3 regions of the Clostridium bornimense genome follow, and region 3 is predicted to be linked to each of the others. Evidence: riboswitches for the same ligand, from Rfam matches in the RefSeq annotation. Region 3 holds a riboswitch; each other region holds the start of a gene.
The links. Region 3 has a riboswitch for cobalamin ahead of CM240_RS02375 (sirohydrochlorin cobaltochelatase). Riboswitches for the same ligand answer to the same signal wherever they lie in the genome.
Positions count from the first base shown of each region.

Region 1 (7,425 bases), 770 kb from region 3:
ACCTACAACCTTCCTAACTAGATGAGGTATTATAAGATCTACAAAACCGATAACACCACTTAAAGCTACAGATGTTCCTGTTAAAATTGCTACTAAAAATAATAATTTCTTTTTTACCCTCTCCGTCTCTACTCCAATAGATTTTGCTTGATCTTCTCCAAAAGATAAAATATCCATTTCTCTAGCATATAACATAACACCAATAAAACCTATTATAAAAAATATACTACCACCTTTTACATAAGACCATCCTTTTAAAGAAAAAGAGCCCATTTGCCAAAGACTTATACTTTCAATATTTTCACTACATAAAGCAGTTATTGTTGTTAATATTGCATTTGCAAATAATGAAAATACCATTCCAGATAAAATTAATGTATTATTTCCCATAGTTTTATCTACTCTTGATGCAAATAACACCACAGCAAAAACTGTAATAAGGCCACATAAGAAACCTACTATTGGTAACATTAATACTCCTAATATAGGAATAGTTATGCCAGTTACAATTACTATACCAACTCCTAATGATGCTCCAGAAGATATTCCTAGAGTATATGGTGATGCCAATGAATTTTTTAAAATTGATTGTATAACAACTCCACTTACAGATAAAGCCGCTCCAACAAGGAAAGCTAACAATACCCTTGGTAACCTAAGTTTCCATATTATTGATACATATCTTTCTTCTATTCCCTCTAAAAGAGGAATTTTAAACATTTTATTTAATATTATTGATATAACATCTTGTATATTAATATTGGAACTTCCAATGGAAGTTCCAATACAAATTACTAAAATAGCTATAAATATAGATATCAATAATATTTTTCTATTCCTATTCATATTTCTCTGGATAAATGGCTTTAGCCATTTCCTTTAATGCTTTAATTATATTTTGAGAAGGTCTAGATGATGCATTTTTATCAATAAGATAAACATTGTTATTCTTTACTGCATTTATTTCTCCCCATCCTTCTCTATTTTTAATAGTATCTATAATATTGTCTACAGGCTCATTTGTCAAAATAACATCTGGGTTGTCTTTAATAATAATTTCTTCACTTGGAGATACCCAACCTTCTTCATTGCCTAAAATATTTTCAGCACCTATTAATTCTATCATTTCATTTAAAAATGTATTTTTACCAAAGCTAAATAAACTTGATGAAGAACCTATTTCAAAATATACTTTTTTCTTATCAGTAATAGTTTTACCTATATCAGCAATTTTTGAAATCTCCTTCTTCATATCATCTATAATTTTTTCACCTTTTTCTTCAGTACCAGTTATATCAGCAATAAAGCTTATATCTTTATATACACCTTCAATACTATCACTACTTGGAATATATACAACTGTAATACCAGCTTCTTTTATTGCTGCAAATGGATCTTCATTTCCAGTTTTATTATGTCCTGAAGCTATTATAATGTCAGGCTCTAAAGATATAATTGTTTCAGCATCGGGATTTCTAAAATCAATTGTAGGTAAATCCTTATCTATACCTTCTATGTCTGTAGAATATTTATCTATGGCAACTAGTTTATCCGATAATCCTAATTCTACTAATACCTCTGTATTTGATGGTGCTGTCGAAATAATTTTTTCTACTTTAGAAGGTAAAGTAAACTTAGTTCCTTCCCTATCTTCCATAGTAATAGATTTTTCACTTCCACATCCAATTAATGAAAGTGTTAACATTGCTATTAGCAATATTAGTGATAAAAATTTTTTTGTTTTTTTCATTTTTATTCTCCTCACGTTTTTATTGAAGGAATTTACATATATGTATACATATTTTGCACAAAAAAATAAAAATAACCCAGGGGTTATTTTATCTTTATGTTCAAAAATAGTATATATTATTATCCCACCCTCAGAAGATAATAATTCATCATAAAATGCAGGTCTCCCGACTTTACTTCATCCTACTCTCTCTTACCTTCCCGCTTTCGCAGTGGCTATAATAAAGATTTCGTCAGTTTCACGGTTACTGGGGTAGTTAAAGATTTTCACTTTATTCCCTATTAAGTCTATAACACATTCTATGTCAATTTTCTTATTGATTATATTATTTTAAGCTATTATTGTCAATACAAACTCTTCACTTAACTTTAAAACCAATAAATTTCACTTTTCCATCAGCATGCTCTCCTGTAACTGAATTTGTAATATGATCACTTCCTACTATTACTTCAAAGTTATTATCAACTTCACTCAATAGAGGCTCTATTACAACTTTAATTATTCTATTAAAAAACATGATTTTTTTATCATATTCTTTACGATGTGCAGCTTCATCACACCCATTTATATGTAATAATATAAAATCTTTTTCCTTTAAAAGTTTTAAAGTCATCTCTAACTTATTTTCTAAATTTGTATCTATATCTCCAGTAGCATCATCTATATTAGGGACTACCATATCTAACACCTTTCCTATTCCTTTAACTAAGTCGATACCTGATACAACAGCAGCTTTTAATCCATGCTTTATATAAAAGCTGGGCAACGTAGTTTTTTTTGATGCTCCCCATGGCCATAATAGAAGATTTGTGTATCCTAAATCACTAAATATTTTTCTAGATTTATCCATAATCTCCGTAATAATATTTCTATCATTTCTATTATCAATAACTTTACCTATGCTAAAATGCGGTGGTGGCAATTGAATTGACTTTATATATTGGTATGGCTCATCTAAAAAAATTAAATTTTTATAAGAACTACAATGCTGAATATAAGGAATAGTTTCTTGTATTCTATCAATAAGCATTTTCCCAATTTCTTTTGATATACCTCCGGTGAAATCTATTAATCTATTATCTGATATTTTAACTATATTGCAACGTAATATAGTCTTTTTTTCTAATTTACTATAACCTCTAGCTATAGATTCAAAATATGCTCTTTCATAAATTTTATATATATTAGCTGGATATCCAAGTATGTTTAATATACAAATTAAGCTTTCTGATTTAAATCCATTAACTCCAGTATCGACTATCTTTTCATCAATACCAATAGATGTATTTTTTACATCTTTTTTCAATACATCTACCAAAAATTCATTTTCATTTTCCTCTAATCCATCTATAATTATTAATACTTTCTTTTTACTCATTTAACACTTCTTCTAATAATTTAACTAGAATTTTATTATCACTATTACTTTTTACCGCAACCCTATAATATCTATTATCCAATCCATAATAGTTTTCACAACTTCTTATTAGTATATTCTTTTCTAATAATTTTCCCCTTAAGTCTATATTAGATTCTAATTTAAAAAATATATAATTTACAGATGGATTAAAAACTTTTATCCCCTTATGTGATTTTATTTCTTTATAAAGATTTTCTCTTTCTTTTTCCATATATTCTCTGGTCTTTTTTATGTACTCCGTATCATTAAGAGATGCTATACTTCCTTCAACAGCTACGGTATTTATATTCCATGGAATAGATATTTTTTTAATTGCTTTCATAATTTTCGTATTTGATGTAATACCATATCCTACCCTTACCCCTGGTAGTGCAAAAAATTTTGTTAAGGATTTTATTATTACTAACCTATCGAAACTATTTATTAAATTTTTTAAAGTATATCTTTCCTCTTCAAAAACAAAATCTAAAAACGATTCATCTATGACTATAATAGCATCAACAATCTTGGCCTTTTCAATTACTTTTAAAATGAATTCTCTTGATGTTAACGTTCCTGTAGGGTTATTAGGATTGCATATAAACACTAGATCAACATCTTCAGTAATATCACATATAAAATCTTCATCAAAATTAAAATTATTGTTCTCTTTTAAAACATGATATTTTATTTCTCCATCAACACTGTCAACAGCTTGTTTATATTCTGAAAAACTTGGTGCTGGTATTAATGCTTTTTTAGGATTAATAGCTCTAACCACATTAAATATACATTCTGCTGCTCCATTACCTAAAAAAATATTATTAGAATTAATATTTTCAAATCTTGATATTGACTTCTTTAACCTAAAATAAGTTATATCAGGATATACATTTATATTATTAAGTGAATCTATCATGGCTTCTTTACATTTTTCACTTATTCCCAATGGATTTATATTGGCAGAAAAATCTATAATATTTTTCTTATCTATATTATATCGTCTTGCAACTTCTTCCACATCTCCACCATGCATTCCTAAATACAAACCACTCTACCTCCCTATTATAAATATAAGTACTATAGCTATTATATATGATAAAATTGTAACACTATATATTATTTTATTAGTTATATATACATCTTCCACTTCTATGTCCTTTAGATAGTCACCTATATAAGGTTTCTCCACTAATTTTCCAAAATAATAATTTGGACCTCCTAATCTAAGATTTAACGCTCCTGCTACAGCAGCTTCAGGATGTGCACTATTAGGACTAAGATGTTTATTCCTATCTCTCTTATAAACCTTAAAGGAATTTTTAGTATTTAACCTCAAAATAAAAGATACTAATATTATTAGAATAGCTGTTAAACGAGCAGGAATATAATTAAATATATCATCGGCTTTAGCTGAAAAATATCCGAATTCCCTATATCTTTCATTTTTATATCCGAACATAGAATCCATAGTATTTACAGCCTTATACATAATCCCAAGTGGTGCTCCACCTATCCCTATATAAAATAATGGTGCTACTACTCCATCAGATAAATTTTCTGCTAAAGTTTCTACAACAGCTTTTAAAATTCCATCTTTCTCTAAACTACTTGTATCTCTTCCCACTATATATGAAAGCTGTTTTCTTGCTCCTATAATATCATTATTTAGTATAAACTTAACAACTTTTAATCCCTCAACTATAAGTCCCTTAGAAGAAATGCAGAAATAAATCATAACTGATGAAACTAAAATTCCTAAATAATTATTAATTCTATTAAAAATTATAACAACAACACTAGAAACAAAAAATGTTATAGCAATAACTAGAAACCACATAATAGCTCCTGCTAATTTCAAGTTATTATTCATAATTTTACGTAATCTTTCTTCTAAATTTTTAGCCAGCATTGCTATAATTCTAACGGGATGAATAGGATTTTGTGGATCTCCTATTATAAAATCTAATAAAACACCTATTGTTAAACATATCATAAATCAAACCTCAAATATTCTTTCTACATCAATAATTTCAATTTTTTCTTTACCAGTTACTACTATCTTATAACCCTCTCCACATCTAGGTTGCCACTGATAAAAGTTTTTAGAATTATCATAGAATAATTCTAGTATAGTTCCTATAGTTCCACCATGGCAAATAAATACTGCATTTGATATATTTTTAGCAATAATATCTTTTGTTATATTTATAAATGTTTCTTGAATCCTTTTTCTATAGTCTTTTTTACTTTCCCCATTAGGACAAACTACTTCTCCCATTTCATCATTTATCCATGATAAATAACTTTTATTAAATTTCAACTCTTCATAAGATTTCATCTCAAATATTCCAAAATTATATTCCTTAAATCCATCTATTACTTCATATTGAATATTGGGATATATGATTTTCATAGTTTCATTTGTTCTGTTCATTCCTGTAGTAAAATATATCTCTCCCTCAGGATAATTATTTACTTCCTTAAATGCTTCAAGTTCTTTAATCCCTATCTTACTTAATGAAATATCTGTACTACCACAATATTTTGATAATTCATTTGCCTTCGTTTTTCCATGTCTTATAAAATATAAATTATAACTCTTCATTTTTAATTAATGTAGGTATTCCACAAAAAACTCTATATATAATATTAGCCTCTTTACTTAATATTTGTAGACATCTACCAGTATCCTCTCTCCAAAGTCTTTCTTCTTTCTTTAATGGAACTATTCCAGAAGAAATATCATCACAAATTATTATTTTATCTTTTAGTTTTTCTTTAATCTTATGTAATTCATCAACTGGATTATTTCCACTTATCCTTTGCATATATATTTTTTTATGAAATTTATATATAACTTGTTTTGAAAAATCAATGTTTTCTTCATTACAAAAACATATATTTTCTTTAGATATATTGAATTGTTCCTGTACAAAGCTTAATTTTCCATTATAAGCTCCACCAACTACTAAAATCACTTTCTCACCTCTACACTAATGATAAAAATAAAAGAGCAATAGACTCCGCTAATACTAATCCATGTCCAGCAATATCACCATTGATACCTCCAAGCTCTTTGCAAGAATTATTCACTGTTAAAACTACCGTTATTATCATTAATATTGCTAATAGAATTCCTTTTATCTTTAATAAAATAAAGCTACATGATATAGAAATTAAAAGAAAAATCATTAGTACAATAATATCAAACTTTCCTGTCCCTTTTTTAAAATAAGCTCCAAATGAACTTTCCTTCATAGTAGGTTTTATCAAAAGCATTATTGCAATTATACTTCTTGATATTATAGGAATTACTAATAAAATGTAGAAAGGAATACCTTTTTCAATAAATGTATACATTGCCGAAAAATTAATAATAAAAATCATAGCTAAAGATATAACCGCAAAAGCACCGGTATTAGGATCTTTAAGTATCCTTACTTTCTCTTCTTTATCTCTTCTAGATAATAAAGCATCACATACATCCATAAACCCATCTAAATGTAACATTCCTGTAATAAAAAATGGAAAAATCATTAGTATTGCAGTTCTTATCATATTTGATGTGTTTAAATATAATAGTAATTTATAAAGAATAGTCCATAACGCTCCTATTACTAATCCTATTACAGGATAAGATTTCATAATGTGCCTTGAACTTTCATCATCCCAATAAGTTTTAGGCATAGGAATTATAGTAAACATTCCTAACGCCATCAATAATCCTTTTAAATATCTTTTCATTTATTCTCCTCTATATCTTTATGTACATATACGTTTCCAAAAAAACATTCTACTACTTTATCTGCCATATTAGCTATCTTAATATTTATATATCCTAACTCTTTTTTAAATTCCTCTGTATACTTGTCATATATTATACTATCACTAAATATATAGTCAGATATAATAACAACATTACTAGCAGATTCAACAACTTTTTTTATACCATCTATTATTTTTCTACTTGGTTTTTCTATAATTTCATTTTCTAAAAACATTTCATTTGTTAATAAAGATGTAATGCTATCAATAAATATGGTAGAAGAATAATTTACCTTAAGTAATATTTCTTCTATATCTCTATACTGTTCAATTGTTTTAAATCCCAAACCATCTCTCTGCCTTCGATGGGTTTCAATTCTTTTCTCATCTTCTTTATCATATGGATTCATTGTTGCTATATAATATAACTCACTATTCTTACATAACTTAATTGCCTCTTTCTCTCCATAAAATGATTTCCCGCTTTTGGATCCTCCCACTATAAAGT
Region 1 covers NZ_HG917868.1:1,287,459-1,294,883, reverse strand. Annotated here, with positions in the region: gene CM240_RS05700 (FecCD family ABC transporter permease) at 1-846, opposite strand, end outside; gene CM240_RS05695 (ABC transporter substrate-binding protein) at 839-1,750, opposite strand; cobalamin riboswitch at 1,890-2,065, opposite strand; gene CM240_RS16805 (alkaline phosphatase family protein) at 2,109-3,128, opposite strand; gene cobD (threonine-phosphate decarboxylase CobD) at 3,121-4,197, opposite strand; gene cbiB (adenosylcobinamide-phosphate synthase CbiB) at 4,204-5,145, opposite strand; gene CM240_RS05675 (histidine phosphatase family protein) at 5,149-5,757, opposite strand; gene CM240_RS05670 (bifunctional adenosylcobinamide kinase/adenosylcobinamide-phosphate guanylyltransferase) at 5,744-6,130, opposite strand; gene CM240_RS05665 (adenosylcobinamide-GDP ribazoletransferase) at 6,141-6,896, opposite strand; gene CM240_RS05660 (bifunctional adenosylcobinamide kinase/adenosylcobinamide-phosphate guanylyltransferase) at 6,893-7,425, opposite strand, start outside.
Region 1: another riboswitch for cobalamin. It lies ahead of CM240_RS05695 (ABC transporter substrate-binding protein); the one in region 3 lies ahead of CM240_RS02375 (sirohydrochlorin cobaltochelatase).

Region 2 (7,425 bases), on a different replicon from region 3:
AAAACTTATATCAAGCAAAAATATTTTTAGATACTAAAGATTTGTTTGCATGGACAATAGTAATTATTGTAATAAGTATCTTATTTCAAAGGATATTTTTAAGAATTATTGATAGAATTTTAATAAAGATGGAGCGTATCTAAATGGATATAGTATTAAAAAAAGTATGTAAGTCATATAATAATGAAATTATATTAAAAGATTATGATTATGTGTTTAAAGAAAACCAAATTACCTATATTAAAGGTAAGTCAGGTAGTGGAAAAACAACCTTATTAAGAGTATTGATGGGATTTGAAAGTATAGATAAAGGTACCATAGAAGGTATTGATAATAAGAGGATAAGTACCGTTTTTCAAGAAGATAGATTGTGTGAAAATTTAAGTGTAATGGCAAATATAAAATTAGTTTCATCTAATTTAAATGACTCAAATATTGAAGAAGCTTTAGATAAGGTAGGAATGAAAGATTGCAAAAATAAGCCAGCAAAAGAGTTAAGTGGCGGTATGAAAAGAAGAGCGGCGATACTTAGGGCCTTGCTATATGAATTTGATTTGTTAATATTAGATGAACCTTTTAAAGGATTAGATATAAATACAAAAAAATCTGTAATTAATTTTATAAAACAAAAAATAAAAGATAAGACAGTAATAATAGTTACCCATGATATGGAGGAGTTAGATTACTTTAATGGCTTGAAAATAAACATATGTGATTTTGAGAAATTAGTATAATTCATTAAAAGGATAAAATTATTATTGTAAAAAAAGTAATAATCAAATATTGATTAACCATTCTTTAATACAACTTATCCTCCAGTGAATAGAACTCCATCTATAAATTTATATATTTCTTTTTCAACTTTCAATATCTTTTATTAGTGAAGTTACATAATGATTCTAGGTAAAAAACTTTGGTTTTTCTTTGACATAATCTAAATTTTTACCTATACTTTATCTGTAAAAGGAGGTGAATTATGAGAACGCACAAACATAATGGTATAAACTCTATTGATTACTATAGCTATATATCAAAAATTAATCATTGGAATCCTAGTTTTAAGATAATCTTAGGTTTTTCCTCATTACTTATTTGTATAATTGCCGATAGTATTCTTATTTCAGTTTATATTACAATTGCTATGACTTTTATATCAATATACAAAGGCAAAATAAATATTAGAAACTATTTATCTTTATTGAAGATTCCATTAACCTTTATGATCTTAAGTACCATTGCTATTACTTTAAGCTTTTCTACTAAACCTATTGGTGAATATAATGTTAATATATATTTTTTCTACCTACATAGTTCTAATGCTAGCATTTTAGTCGCTATAAAAATTATTATAAAAGCCTTTGGTGCTATAAGTTCGATGTATATGGTTACCCTATCTACTAGTACCATAGAAATTATATCCTTTCTTCGAAGAGCTCATATTCCTAGTATAATTATAGAGCTAATGAATATGATTTATAGATTTATCTTTGTATTAATGGATATTCATAGCAAAATGAAAACTTCTGCTAAATCCCGACTTGGTTATGTGGACTTTAAAACTTCTTGCTTATCCTTCGGTAGAACTGCTGGAAACTTATTGATATTATCAATAAAAAAAGCAAATGGTTACTATGATGCTATAGAATCTCGTTGTTACAATGGGGAAATGCTATTTTTAGAAGAAGCCAAGCCATTAAAAATTTCTCAATTATTATATTCAGTGGGGTATTTTATTCTTTTAATAATACTATGGATAATAACTAAATAAGAGGTGATATAATGAAGAATCCAATATTAGAAATAAGAAATTTGAACTACAGCTACAATTCTGATAAGAAAGCTTTAAATAATATTACCTTATCTATTAACAAAGGCGAAAAAATAGCTTTTCTTGGTGCAAATGGTGCTGGAAAATCTACTTTTTTTCTTAATCTCAATGGTGTTTTACATCCTGATAGTGGTGATATTATTTATGATGGAATTATAATGACTTCCAAGAATCTAAATACTTTAAGAAAAAATATCGGTATGGTGTTTCAAGATGCTGATAATCAAATTATAGCTTCAACAGTTTTCTCTGAGGTATCCTTTGGTCCTATGAATATGAAGCTTCCTATTGAAGAAGTAAAGTCTAGAGTAACCGAATCCTTAGAATACATGAATATTACATCTCTTAAGGACAGGCCTCCCCATTACCTCAGTGGTGGTGAAAAAAAGCGTGTCACTATTGCCGATATAATTGCAATGAAATCTGAGATAATAATATTTGATGAACCAACAGCATCACTGGATCCTTTAAATATTAATTTACTTGAAGATGTACTAAGTAAACTTTATGATGATGGAAAAACTCTATTAATTTCTACCCATGATGTAGATTTTGCATATAAGTGGGCTACCCGTATTATCTTATTTGCTAATGGTACAATAATTGCCGACGATATACCTGTTAATATCTTTAAAAATCAAAGTATTTTAAAAGAAGCAAATTTAAAAACACCAATATTATTTGATGTATATGAGATGCTTAAAGAAAAAAATAATGTGACAACCTTATCTTATCCAAGAACTATAGATGAGATGAAATTATTAATTGACAATTTATAGAATGCCATTGTAATATATAAGTGGTTATTAATTACAATTTAAATGCAAAAGGTGCCTGTGTTTCTCCGCAGGATAATAGGGAAAAGGGTGAAAGTCCCTTACGGTCCCGCCGCTGTGTTGGTATAGTTGTATCTTAATTTTATGTCACTGGGAAACTGGGAAGACAAGATATAATGTTTGAAGCCAGAGTCAGAATACCTGCCTTTTGCATACGAAGATATTTAGTTACGAGCGATGACTAAATATTTAGTAGAACACTTTTTTAATATTAAAAAGTGTTAGTTTAAGATGCAATTCTAATGACTGGGAATCATTAGTTAATGTGTCTTTTTTTATTTTAAGGAGGAATCACAATGAAAAATCACAAAAAACTTACCATCTTTGCAATTATTTTTGCTACAGTATTCAGTATTAATCCTATAGCAAATGCAATGCATATCATGGAAGGATATCTTCCAGTTAAGTATTGTGTAACTTGGGGACTAATCTCATTACCATTTCTTATTTTAGGCTTTATTTCTATAAAGAAAACTGTCTCTGCTAACAGAAAGTCACTAACTATCTTAGCTATGGCTGGAGCCTTTATCTTTGTAATATCATCACTAAAAATACCATCAGTAACTGGAAGTTGTTCACATATGACTGGTACAGGCCTTGGTGCAATATTATTTGGACCTTTTGCTGTCAGTATTTTAGGAATAATAGTCCTTTTATTCCAAGCTATTTTATTAGCTCATGGTGGAATAACTACATTAGGAGCTAATACATTTTCTATGGCAATAGCTGGTCCAATTATATCTTTCGCACTTTATAAATTATCCATTAAGTTTAAATGTAATAGAAAAGTAGCTGTTTTCCTTGCTGCTGCTATGGGAGATTTAGCTACTTATTGTATAACTAGTTTACAATTAGCTATGGCTTATCCATCACCAGAAGGCGGTATACCTGCTTCTATTGTAAAATTTTTAGGCGTATTTGCTCCAACACAATTACCATTAGCTATTATAGAAGGTATCCTTACTGTAATAATAGTTATGGCACTTGAAACATATGCAAAATCTGAATTAACTATTTTAGGTTTTTTAAAGGGGGATAAGATTCATGAGTAAAAATAAAAGAACTGTACTTATATTGTTAGTAATTGCTGCTGCCATTGCAATTATTCCTTTATTCACCTTAAAAGGTGCTGAATTTGGTGGCTCTGATGATGCTGGAAGTGTTATGATCAGTGAAATTCAAGGTGAAGAACACGAGCCTTGGTTCACTCCAATTATGGAAACCCTTATCGATGGTGAACTTCCTGGAGAGGTTGAAAGCCTTCTATTTTGTGTACAAACAGGAATTGGTGTTGGTATAATTTCCTTCTTCATGGGTCGTTTCGTAGAACGAAAAAAGTTGGAAAATAATTAGAAAATTTTATAATGTATAGTATTTCTATATTGTTACTTTTAAAAACCAGAAATTACAGCTTAAATTTCTGGTTTTTTATATTCCTTCTATCTAGATTTGTTTGCACCTAAATGTGGAATCTATATTAAAATACATTTTCACCTTGTAAAATGGGATTATTGCAAAACTAACTTTTCAGTTACCTCTTTCAATGATACCTTTTGTTGTTTTCACTAAAAATTAATTTTTTTATGTCTCATACCAACATTTAAAACAAGTGCTAAACTCATAAAATATACAAGCATAGAACTACCTCCATAACTCATAAAAGGTAGTGTTATCCCTGTTATCGGCATTAATCCAATACTCATACCCATATTCTCTAAAATTGAGAATAACATCGATCCTGTAACCCCAGCTACAAGTATTGATCCAAAAACATCTTTTGATTCCTTAGCTATATTAATCATTCTAAAAATCATAATTCCATACAGCATCAAAAGACCAAAAGAGCCAATAAATCCCCATTCTTCGCCAACTACTGAGAAAATAAAATCAGTCCATGCTTCTGGGATAAATCCACCTTTTGTTTGACTTCCATTTTTATATCCACTTCCAGTAAATCCACCAGATCCTATAGCAATTTTAGATTGTATCACATGATATCCCTTTCCTAAAGGATCTCTTGAAGGATCTATAAAAGTCATAATACGTTCTTTTTGATATGGTTGAATTAAACCACTATTCCATACTACTGCAATTGAAATAAACAAAAGTAAAAATCCTCCACCAATAATCTTCCAATCAAGTTTACCTACTATTACCATACCCAGTACTGTAAAGAAAATTACCATACTCATACCCATATCTGGTTGTATTATAACTAAAGATGTTGGTATAATAGCATAAATAAAAATAATTAATAGCTTTTTAAATGAATCTATTTTTCCACCCATATCTTCTATTTTCTTCGCAACGATAATTATTATAGCTAATTTTGCAAATTCTGAAGGCTGTATTGCAAAAGAGCCTATCTTTATCCATGATTGTGCCCCTTTACTCTCCGTACCTATAAATTTATTTATCAATAATAATATAATAGATGTTCCATAAATCACATATGCATAGTTTTTAAAGAAAGAATAATCGATAGTTAGGATACAATATACTACAATTAGCCCTATTACGAGCCACATAAGTTGTAATTTTGAGTATCTAAAACCGATAAGCACACCATCTAAAGTTTTATTGTATGTAGCTGAATAAATATTAAGTACTCCAAAAATAACAATTGCAACTGCTATCATAAGTGTTGTAAAATCTAGTTCACTTATTAGCTTTTTATTTATTTTTAGATTTGACAATATTTTCCCAATTTTATAATTTTGCTTCATTATTTCACCCCCTCTATATATAACTATTTATTTTTTATAGTGTAAAATCATCACTTTATATGAAAAGAAACAACTTTTTTTGAAAATTAAGGTAGTTATAGATTTTTTCATTACACTTATTACTTTTTATAACAAATAAACCAATATTATCTTCTCACCTTATATCACTTGAGTCAAGTAAAAATGTACGTGACGTACATTTGAAATCTCTGTATAAAACTTGTATAGCATTTGCTATATAAAGATTTGTATCAATGCATTGAAATCATTTCAAATTTATATAATAATGGAATAAATGGTTTTATTTTATAGGAAAGGATTGTATTATGAAAAGCACTAATAAATTAAATTTAAAAAATAAACATTGTATGCCCCATTGGAAATCTATTACTGCAATAATTGTAACCTTAACATTATTAATAATAGGATGCATATTATTTATTAGTGATAGCAAAGTTGGAACTTATATTTCAATAAGACTATTTCATTCAAAAAATGTAACTATTGAACTAAGTGACGATAATATTTATGATAATGGACTTGATAATATTATTAATGATATTTCTAAAAAAATTACTTTACCTAAAGAACTCTATATTTCTGATGACTTTAAAATTCTTTTTGACTCTGATGGCACAATCACTTCTATAAATGGTTTACTATATGGAAAAAATAAAAATAATTCTACAGATAGCTTTTTGATAAGCTACAACAAAAATAAATCAAAAGATTTAAATGTGTATCTAAACAAAAAAGTTGATGATAATTATGAGAAAAAATATAGTATCGACCCCCTAATTAACTCTCTTAAAGTTATTCCTCTAAGATATTCTGTTGGTAACTGTAATGAAACAGAATTCGAAATACTCTATTCCGGTGAAAAAGAATGGGATGCTGATACTAAAGGTATTATATACATAAATTCTCAAGGTGAAACTAAAGAGCTTATAAATCCATCACCATCAAAAATAACAGGATATACTGTTTCTGTATTTGTTCCTAATAAAGAAGAAAAATATACACCTCTTAAATATACTCTTGTCGATAAAATTGATAATGTTGATGGTGAAATTACTACTGAAATATATCGTAGTGATTTATTAACTTTTAATAAAAACAAGGCTAAGACATTAGATAAGTATACTATTGAATTTAAATTAAATGATGATATAACATATGATTTAAAAGCTGGAGACTATCTACCTTATCAGAATGATCCATATAATGACGGTATACTTGAGGTTAGAAGTTATGGATTATTAATGAAGATACTAAAAAATCATCATTAATTAATGATGATGTGTTTGATGCTAATATTTCAGACGCTCAAAATATCTTTTTCTTAGATGAAAATGTTGGATTTGCACTATCTTATTATATAGACGGAAGCTACAAAAAAGGGAAATTATATCGAACAGAAGATGGCGGTAAAACATTTGAAAAAGTTGATTTATCTAATATTCAAGACGAATCAATAACTGATGAAGATTGTTCTATAAGACTTATGGGCATCCCTTATGAAGAAAATGGGGCGCTATTTATGAAATTTATTTATAGTAAGAATCAAATATATAGAGGTTACGTACTTTGCAAATCTAGCGATAAAGGTATAACATGGAGTATTAATAAAGTTATTCCTGAGGATACTATACAAAATAAATCTTAAATTCTCTATATTTTAGATTTTTAATATTCGTTAAGAATGCATTTAGTTTTTCATCAAATATTATGACTACATTATACAAGGAGGTCATATGAATATTGAAGTTAAGATTTCAAAAGAAGATTTTGTTGATTTTCATACTGAAAACTTTTTATGTAGTAAAGAATTTAAAAGATTACTTATAGTTATATACATATATCTTTTTATTATTTATATATTATTACTGATATTTTTAAAAAGTGTTATATTTTCTATATTATATTTTACTATACTCATACTAATTTTTAAATTTAGATATGTGGTATTTTCAAAATATATATCTAAATTCTTATATAAATTTACTTCAAAAAAATCAAATCAATATATTTTTGA
Region 2 covers NZ_HG917869.1:556,195-563,619, forward strand. Annotated here, with positions in the region: gene CM240_RS15950 (ABC transporter permease) at 1-143, shown strand, start outside; gene CM240_RS15955 (ATP-binding cassette domain-containing protein) at 144-734, shown strand; gene cbiQ (cobalt ECF transporter T component CbiQ) at 977-1,768, shown strand; gene CM240_RS15965 (energy-coupling factor ABC transporter ATP-binding protein) at 1,780-2,607, shown strand; cobalamin riboswitch at 2,640-2,827, shown strand; gene CM240_RS15970 (energy-coupling factor ABC transporter permease) at 2,961-3,716, shown strand; gene CM240_RS15975 (energy-coupling factor ABC transporter substrate-binding protein) at 3,709-4,017, shown strand; gene rodA (rod shape-determining protein RodA) at 4,230-5,363, opposite strand; gene CM240_RS17045 (hypothetical protein) at 5,717-6,679, shown strand; gene CM240_RS15990 (beta propeller repeat protein) at 6,691-7,056, shown strand; gene CM240_RS15995 (hypothetical protein) at 7,145-7,425, shown strand, end outside.
Region 2: another riboswitch for cobalamin. It lies ahead of CM240_RS15970 (energy-coupling factor ABC transporter permease); the one in region 3 lies ahead of CM240_RS02375 (sirohydrochlorin cobaltochelatase).

Region 3 (7,425 bases):
TGGATAGTAGAACTGTTGCAGTAATGATTGCTGGTGGAATAGGTTTAATAATATTAATAGATGTATCAAGACCGTTTAATGGATTTAAAGCACTATTATTTTTATCTATGCTTACCGCATTTATAGCAGCATTTATATTACCAATAACACAAAAAATATTTAACTTAAAAATGGTACCATTTATTTTCATAGTTATTTCAGTGGCAATAATAATTTTAGCGGCGGTTGTCATGCCCGTATTCCAAGTTATATTTTCTAAGTTACTTGATCGATTATATAAAAAATAAAGTTTTACTAGCAAATATTAAAGAAATGTATTATTATAGAGGGTAGCGTGTAGAAAATAAAATTATTATATATATTAATTGAAAGACGAGGAAATTTAATGGAAAACATAAAATTTAAAGAATTAGGATTGAACGAGAATGTTTTAAAGTCTATAGATGAAATGGGCTTTGAAGAACCTTCTAAAATCCAAGAAAAAGTTATTCCTGTTTTGTTAGAAGGTCATGATGTTATCGGTCAGGCACAAACAGGAACTGGAAAGACATTAGCATTTGGAGCACCGGTTATTAGTAATATACCTAAGGGTAATCATATAAAATGTCTTGTATTAGCTCCGACTAGAGAATTAGCAATACAAGTAAATGATGAGTTAGCTAGAATAGCAAAACATTCAAAAACTAGAATATTACCAGTGTATGGTGGGCAACCGATAGATAGACAAATAAAGGCTGTTAAAAGAGGCGTTGACATAATCGTAGGTACTCCAGGAAGAGTTTTAGATTTAATTAACAAAAAGGTAATAGATCTTTCAAAATTAAACTTTTTAATTCTTGATGAAGCTGATGAAATGTTAAATATGGGATTCATTGATGATATTGAATCAATATTAAAAGGAGCAAATAAGGAAAGACAAACGTTATTATTCTCCGCAACAATGCCAGCTGAAATTAAAAAGTTAGCTAAAAGATATATGAAACCAGAATCTCAACATATATCAATTGTAAAAAATACTATTACTGGTTCAACAGTAAGTCAATTCTACTTTGAAGTTAAAAATAAAGATAGATTTGAAACATTATGTAGAGTTATAGATGTAGATGAACCAACTGCTGCAATTATATTCTGTAAGACTAAAAGAGGCGTTGATGAGTTAGTAGAATCAATGCAAAGTAGAGGTTATAGTGTCGAAGGAATGCACGGGGATATGACACAAAACCATAGAATGAATACTCTTAGAAAATTTAAAGAAGGAAGTTTAGAGTTCTTAATTGCTACAGATGTTGCCGCAAGAGGTATTGATGTAGAAAATGTATCACATGTTATAAATTATGATTTACCACAAGATACTGAAAGTTATGTTCATAGAATTGGTAGAACTGGAAGAGCTAACAGAGAAGGTATTGCATATACTTTAGTTACAGCTAGAGAATATATGACTTTAAAACAAATAGAAAGAACTACTAAAGGTAAAATTAAAAGAAAAGAAATACCAACAATTGATGATATATTTTATGCTAAATATAAAAACATATGTGAGAGAGTTCAAGAGACTTTAAATGGAGAAGATTATAAAAAGTTTGTTCCAATGGTTACTGAGTTAGATGAAGAATATAATCTTATAGAAGTTTCAGCGGCATTAATGAGTATGATATATAGTAAAGAAGTTTCTTTTGATTATACTAAGAACTCAATAGGCTCATCTAAATCAAAACAAGTAAGATTATTCTTATCAGTAGGAAAAATAGATAGAGTAAATCCAAAGACAATTTTAAGTTTATTGAATCAAGCTAATGTGTATAAAGAAGATGTCGGAGAAATAGATTTATTTGATAAGTTTAGCTTTGTAGATGTTTCAGAAAGAGTCTTAACATCTATAATGGATAAGTGTAATGGTAAGAGAGTTAATGGACGTAGAGTTAGAATAGAAGTGGCTAAAGGTAGATAATCTATCATTATATTAAGTAATAAGAATGGGGATGTCACAATAACGATTAAATTTCGTCAGTGAGATTCCCTTTCTGATTTTTACTGTTAAACATAAGTTTATATAGTATATTATGCTACAGTAGTATTTCTATTGTATAGTTATAGATCTATGATATAATTATAAAATGATGAAAAAGTTTTCATGAACATTGGAATATAATATATTGACATGAAAATGACATAAAAGTTCGGTATAATCTACAAAGAAATATACTGATTTTGTTCATGCAAAAATTAAATGTTTTATAGGGATAAATAATACTATATATACTATGAAGTATTGTGAGAAGCAGTTTATCATATAAAACAAAGAAGGTGGAGGAAATAAAATTGAAGAAAATAAGAAATACAGTTATTGCTATTGGTCTTATATTTGCAACTATGGGATTAACATCATGTGCTGTGCTAGAAAAGACTGATAAAGCTAAAGGAAAACAAATAGTTGCAAAGGTTGGAGATACTGTAATAAAGAGATCTCAAGTAGAGAGTGAATTAAAAGATTATGAAGCAACTCTAATAGAAAACTATGGAGAAGATTTTCTTAAGGATGATACAGCAAAATCATACTATGAATCTGCAAAACAAAGTAAATTAGATGAATTAGTTTATAATGAATTGGTACAGATGTATATAAAAGATAATAATATCGAAGTTAACGATGAGGATAAAGAAAAATATGTTGACGAACAAATGGAATATTATAAGAGTGCTTTAGGGGCTACTGATGATGATTTTGAAGAAAAGGCAAAGGCTCAATTTAATCTTACTTTAGATGAAATGAAAGAGGTATTAGGGGAAATGTATTATTCTAAAGTTGCTGGAGAACACTTATTAGAAGTAAGTTCTAATGAATCAGCAATGGAAAAGTATAAAGAAGACAATAAAGAAGATTATGATGCTATGGAAAACCAAAAAGCTGTTCTTTATATTGTAAATTCAGACAAAGAAAAAATTGAAGCTGCTAAGAAAGAATTAGATGCAGGAAAATCAATTGATGAGATAGCTGCAACATACTCAACAGATTCAGGAGCAAGTAATGGTGGGTTCTTTGGATTTATGGATACAGATTCAGAAGACATGTCTAGTATAGATGCTAACTTCGTTGAAGCAGTAAAGAATTTAAATGTTGGTGAAAAATCAGATATAGTAGAGTCTACTAAAGATGATGATGGAAATTTAAAGTTTGGGTATTTCTTAATTCAAATTGTTGATAGAGAAACTGGACTTAAATATCAATTAAAACAAGATATACTTACTAATGGTGTAGAAGCTAAATTAAAATCAATATATAAAGATAAATTAGAAACAGATAAATATAAAGATAATTTAAATAATTAGTAGTTTTTATAGTGTAATAATACGTTATAAAAGAGACTATAATATATGGGTATTGCATGATATTTTATAAATAAATGTTGTGCAATACCTATTATTTTATAGAATTAATAGCAGGTGATTTATGATGATTGTTAATATGTTGTGAATTATAATGATATAGTGTATAATTACCTTAATTAAATAGGACAATTTTGGGTTTTTGAATATAATCTTAATTATTCAAAATTAAAAGGGAAAGTGGTGAAAGTCCACTACAGCCCCCGCTACTGTAAAAGCAGACAAATCTTCATTTATCCACTGACTACTTTTGTTGGGAAGGAGAAGAGGCGGTTGATGCTTAAGTCAGGAGACCTGCCTAAAGTTATGCTTACTTCGGTGGGAAGGCAAAAGCAAAATTCAGTAAAAGTGGAGACCTAAGTAGATTATACTTTAGGTTTTATTATTGATAAAAAATGAGCTGTCGCACGAAGGCGTGTGACAGCTTTTTTTAGTACTTGTGCTCTGTGCCTTCTAAGCTGTGTTCTAGAAAGGAGTTTTTATGAAAAAAGCAATTTTAGTTATAAGTTTTGGAACTAGTTACATAGAGGCTCTAAAAAGCTCAATTGAAAGGGCTGAGGAGTCTATAAGAAATTATTTTATTAATTATGAGGTGAGAAGGGCTTTTACTGCACATAGGATTATAAAAAAGCTTAATGATAAATATGGTATGGATATAGATGCTCCCGAGGATGCTTTAGAGAAATTATATAATGAAGGTTACGAAGAGGTGATAATGCAACCATTGCATATAATACCGGGAGAGGAATTTCAGTATATAAATAAGGTTAGGCTTCAATATGAGGGAAAGTTTAATTCTTTAAAGTTAGGAAGACCTATATTTTATTATCAAGGGGTAGAAGGTATACCTAATGATTATTCTTTATTTATTGATGCTGTTAAAAATATCTTTCTAGATGAGGAAGCTGTTGTTATGGTAGGGCATGGTACTGCAAATCCTAGTAATGCTGTTTATGGATGTCTTCAATCAGTGTTAGAAGATGAGGGATATAACAATATTTTTGTAGGTACTGTAGAAGGATATCCAACAATAGAAACTGTTATTAAAAGAGTAAAAAGTAAAAATATTAACTCCGTTAAGTTAATACCACTTATGTTGGTAGCAGGAGATCATACTTTAAATGATATATCCTCTGATGATGAAGGATCATGGAAATCAATGCTAGAGAAGGCCGGGATAGAAGTTAAAACATATCCTCATGGTCTTGGAGAGTTAGATAGTTTCAATAAATTATATATCACTAGAATAGAGGATATTATAGAAGGAAGATATATTTCTATTGGTGAAACAAAGAAAGGGCATAGATAATGAAAAGTGTAATGATTTCTTCAAATAGAAGTGGTGGAGGAAAGACTACTGTAACATTAGGATTAATGAAGGCATTAAAAAATAGAGGATATAAGGTTCAGGGGTATAAAACTGGGCCAGATTATATAGATACTGCATTTCATAGTGAGGTTACAGGGGTACCATCAAGAAATTTAGATTTATATCTTATGGGAGAAGATGGTGTAAAAGCAGCATTTTCTAGAGGTGAAGGTGATTTAGCAGTAATTGAAGGTGCTATGGGATTATATGATGGTAAAGGATTAGATGAGGAATATTCAAGTTATAGTATATCAAAGGCATTAGGTGATATACCTATAGTTCTAGTATTAACGGCTGAAGGTCAAAGTGTAACTTTATGTGCAGAAATAGAAGGACTTAAGAATTTTAGAAATGCCAATGTTGTTGGAGTGATATTAAATAATATATCAGAGGGATATTATAATTTATTAAAGCCAGCAATAGAAATAAACTGCGGTATAAAAGTTTTTGGATATTTACCTAGAGAAGAAAAAATAGAATTATCTAATAGACATTTAGGTTTAGTACAGAGTATTGAGGTAGATAATCTTTTTGACAAGATTGATATAATTGCTGATATGATGGAAAAATATATCGATTTAGATGAAATACTGAAAATCTTTAAAGAAGTAAATCAATACGAAGATTTATTTCATATGAAGGATAAAAAAATTAAAATTGCCGTTGCTTATGATAAGGCTTTTAGATTTTATTATAAAGAAAATTTAGAATTATTAGAGGAGATAGGAAAAGTTATTTATTTTAGCCCATTAAGGGATGAGAAATTGCCAAGTAATATAGATTTTCTTTATTTAGGTGGAGGTTATCCAGAGGTATTTAAGGAAGAGTTAAATAAGAATTTTTCTATGAGAAATTCAATAAGAGAAGCATTAGAGGACGGGCTTAGATGTTACGGAGAATGTGGTGGGCTTATGTACCTTACAGAAGCTATTGATGATGTTCCTATGGTTGGTTTCCTTAATGGTAAAAGCGAAATGACTAATAGATTAAATAGATTCGGTTATGCTACGGTGAATTATGATGGTATAAGTATAAATTGTCATGAATTCCATAAATCAAAGGTAGAATCAAATGAAGAGACTGTGTATAATGTGGAAAAGTTTAAATATAATGGGGATAAAATTTCTTGGAATTGTGGATATATGAAAAAAAATACATTAGCTGGTTATCCACATGTACATTTTTTTGGCAACATTGATTTCTTAAAATACATAATAAAGGGGAAATAATATGAGGTATATAAAGAATCCTATGGAAATTGAAAAAACTAGCTTTGAGATTATTGGTAGGGAAATGGGAGAGCATAATTTTACAGAGGCACAATTGCAAATAGTAAAAAGAGTTATCCACACTACTGCAGATTTTCAGTATAAGGATTTATTAGAAATTAGTGAAGGTGCCATAGAAGCTGGAAAGGAAGCGTTAAGAAATTCACCATTAATTTATACAGATACAAATATGATACTTTCCGGCATTAATAAAAGGGCATTAGGTACTTTAAAAGGTAATGCTATTTGTTATGTAAACTTGGAAGAGGTACATAAAGAAGCAAAAGAAAAATCAATAACTCGTTCTATGGCGGCGGTGGAGAAGGCTTGTGATGAAAATGTTGATATTTTTGTTTTTGGTAATGCTCCTACCGCTCTCTTTAAGCTTAGAGAGTTAATAAAAGAAGGAAAAGCAAAACCAAAGCTTATTATTGCTGTACCAGTTGGTTTTGTAGGAGCAAGTGAGAGTAAGGAAGGATTAGAGGAATTAAATATACCTTATATAACTGTTAGAGGAAGAAAAGGGGGAAGTACTGTAGCTGCATCTATAGTAAATGCACTAATGTACATGATAGTTGAAAGGTAGGAATAAGATATGCTAGACCTTTATGTAGAAAGTGGTGGAAAAAAATTAAGATGTGGATATACTACAGGTTCTTGTGCTACAGCAGCAGCTAAGGCAGCTACATATATGCTAATAAATAATGTAACTATTAGTAATATAGAAATTGATACACCTAAAGGGATTAATCTTAATTTGGAGCTTAATAATATAGAATTTGGTGAAGATTATGTAAAGGCTTCAGTAATTAAGGATTCTGGAGATGATAGTGATGTTACTGATGGTATAGAAGTGTGGGCTAAGGCAGAAAAAATTAATAAAGGATTTATTCTAACTGGCGGCAGGGGAGTAGGTATGGTAACTAAAGATGGGCTATTTGTTCCTAAAGGAGAATATGCTATTAATCCTGTACCTAGAGCAGAAATAGAAAAAGCAGTACAGTCAGTTATTACTAATGATAGTGGTATTAAAATAACTATTGAAATCCCAGAGGGAGTAGAGATTGCAAAAAGAACTTTTAATCCTAGATTAGGTATAGAAGGGGGAATTTCAGTTTTAGGGACAACGGGAATTGTATATCCAATGTCAGAAGATGCTCTGAAGGAGTCCATAAAAATAGAAATTAATCAGAAGTCTCTAGGACAAGAATTTTTAGTATTAGCTTTTGGAAATATTGGTGAAAAATGTGCCATAGAACAAGGGTATAGCATTGATGATATTGCTATAATATCTAATTTCGTTGGCTTTGCTTTAGAATGTTGTGTATCTGCAAAGTTAAAAAAGGTGTTATTAGTAGGTCATATAGGAAAGATTAGCAAAATAGCTTACGGTTGTTTTAA
Region 3 covers NZ_HG917868.1:518,414-525,838, forward strand. Annotated here, with positions in the region: gene CM240_RS02360 (HAD-IC family P-type ATPase) at 1-287, shown strand, start outside; gene CM240_RS02365 (DEAD/DEAH box helicase) at 386-1,951, shown strand; gene CM240_RS02370 (SurA N-terminal domain-containing protein) at 2,323-3,330, shown strand; cobalamin riboswitch at 3,507-3,703, shown strand; gene CM240_RS02375 (sirohydrochlorin cobaltochelatase) at 3,869-4,696, shown strand; gene CM240_RS02380 (cobyrinic acid a,c-diamide synthase CobB) at 4,696-5,985, shown strand; gene CM240_RS02385 (precorrin-8X methylmutase) at 5,987-6,610, shown strand; gene cbiD (cobalt-precorrin-5B (C(1))-methyltransferase CbiD) at 6,620-7,425, shown strand, end outside.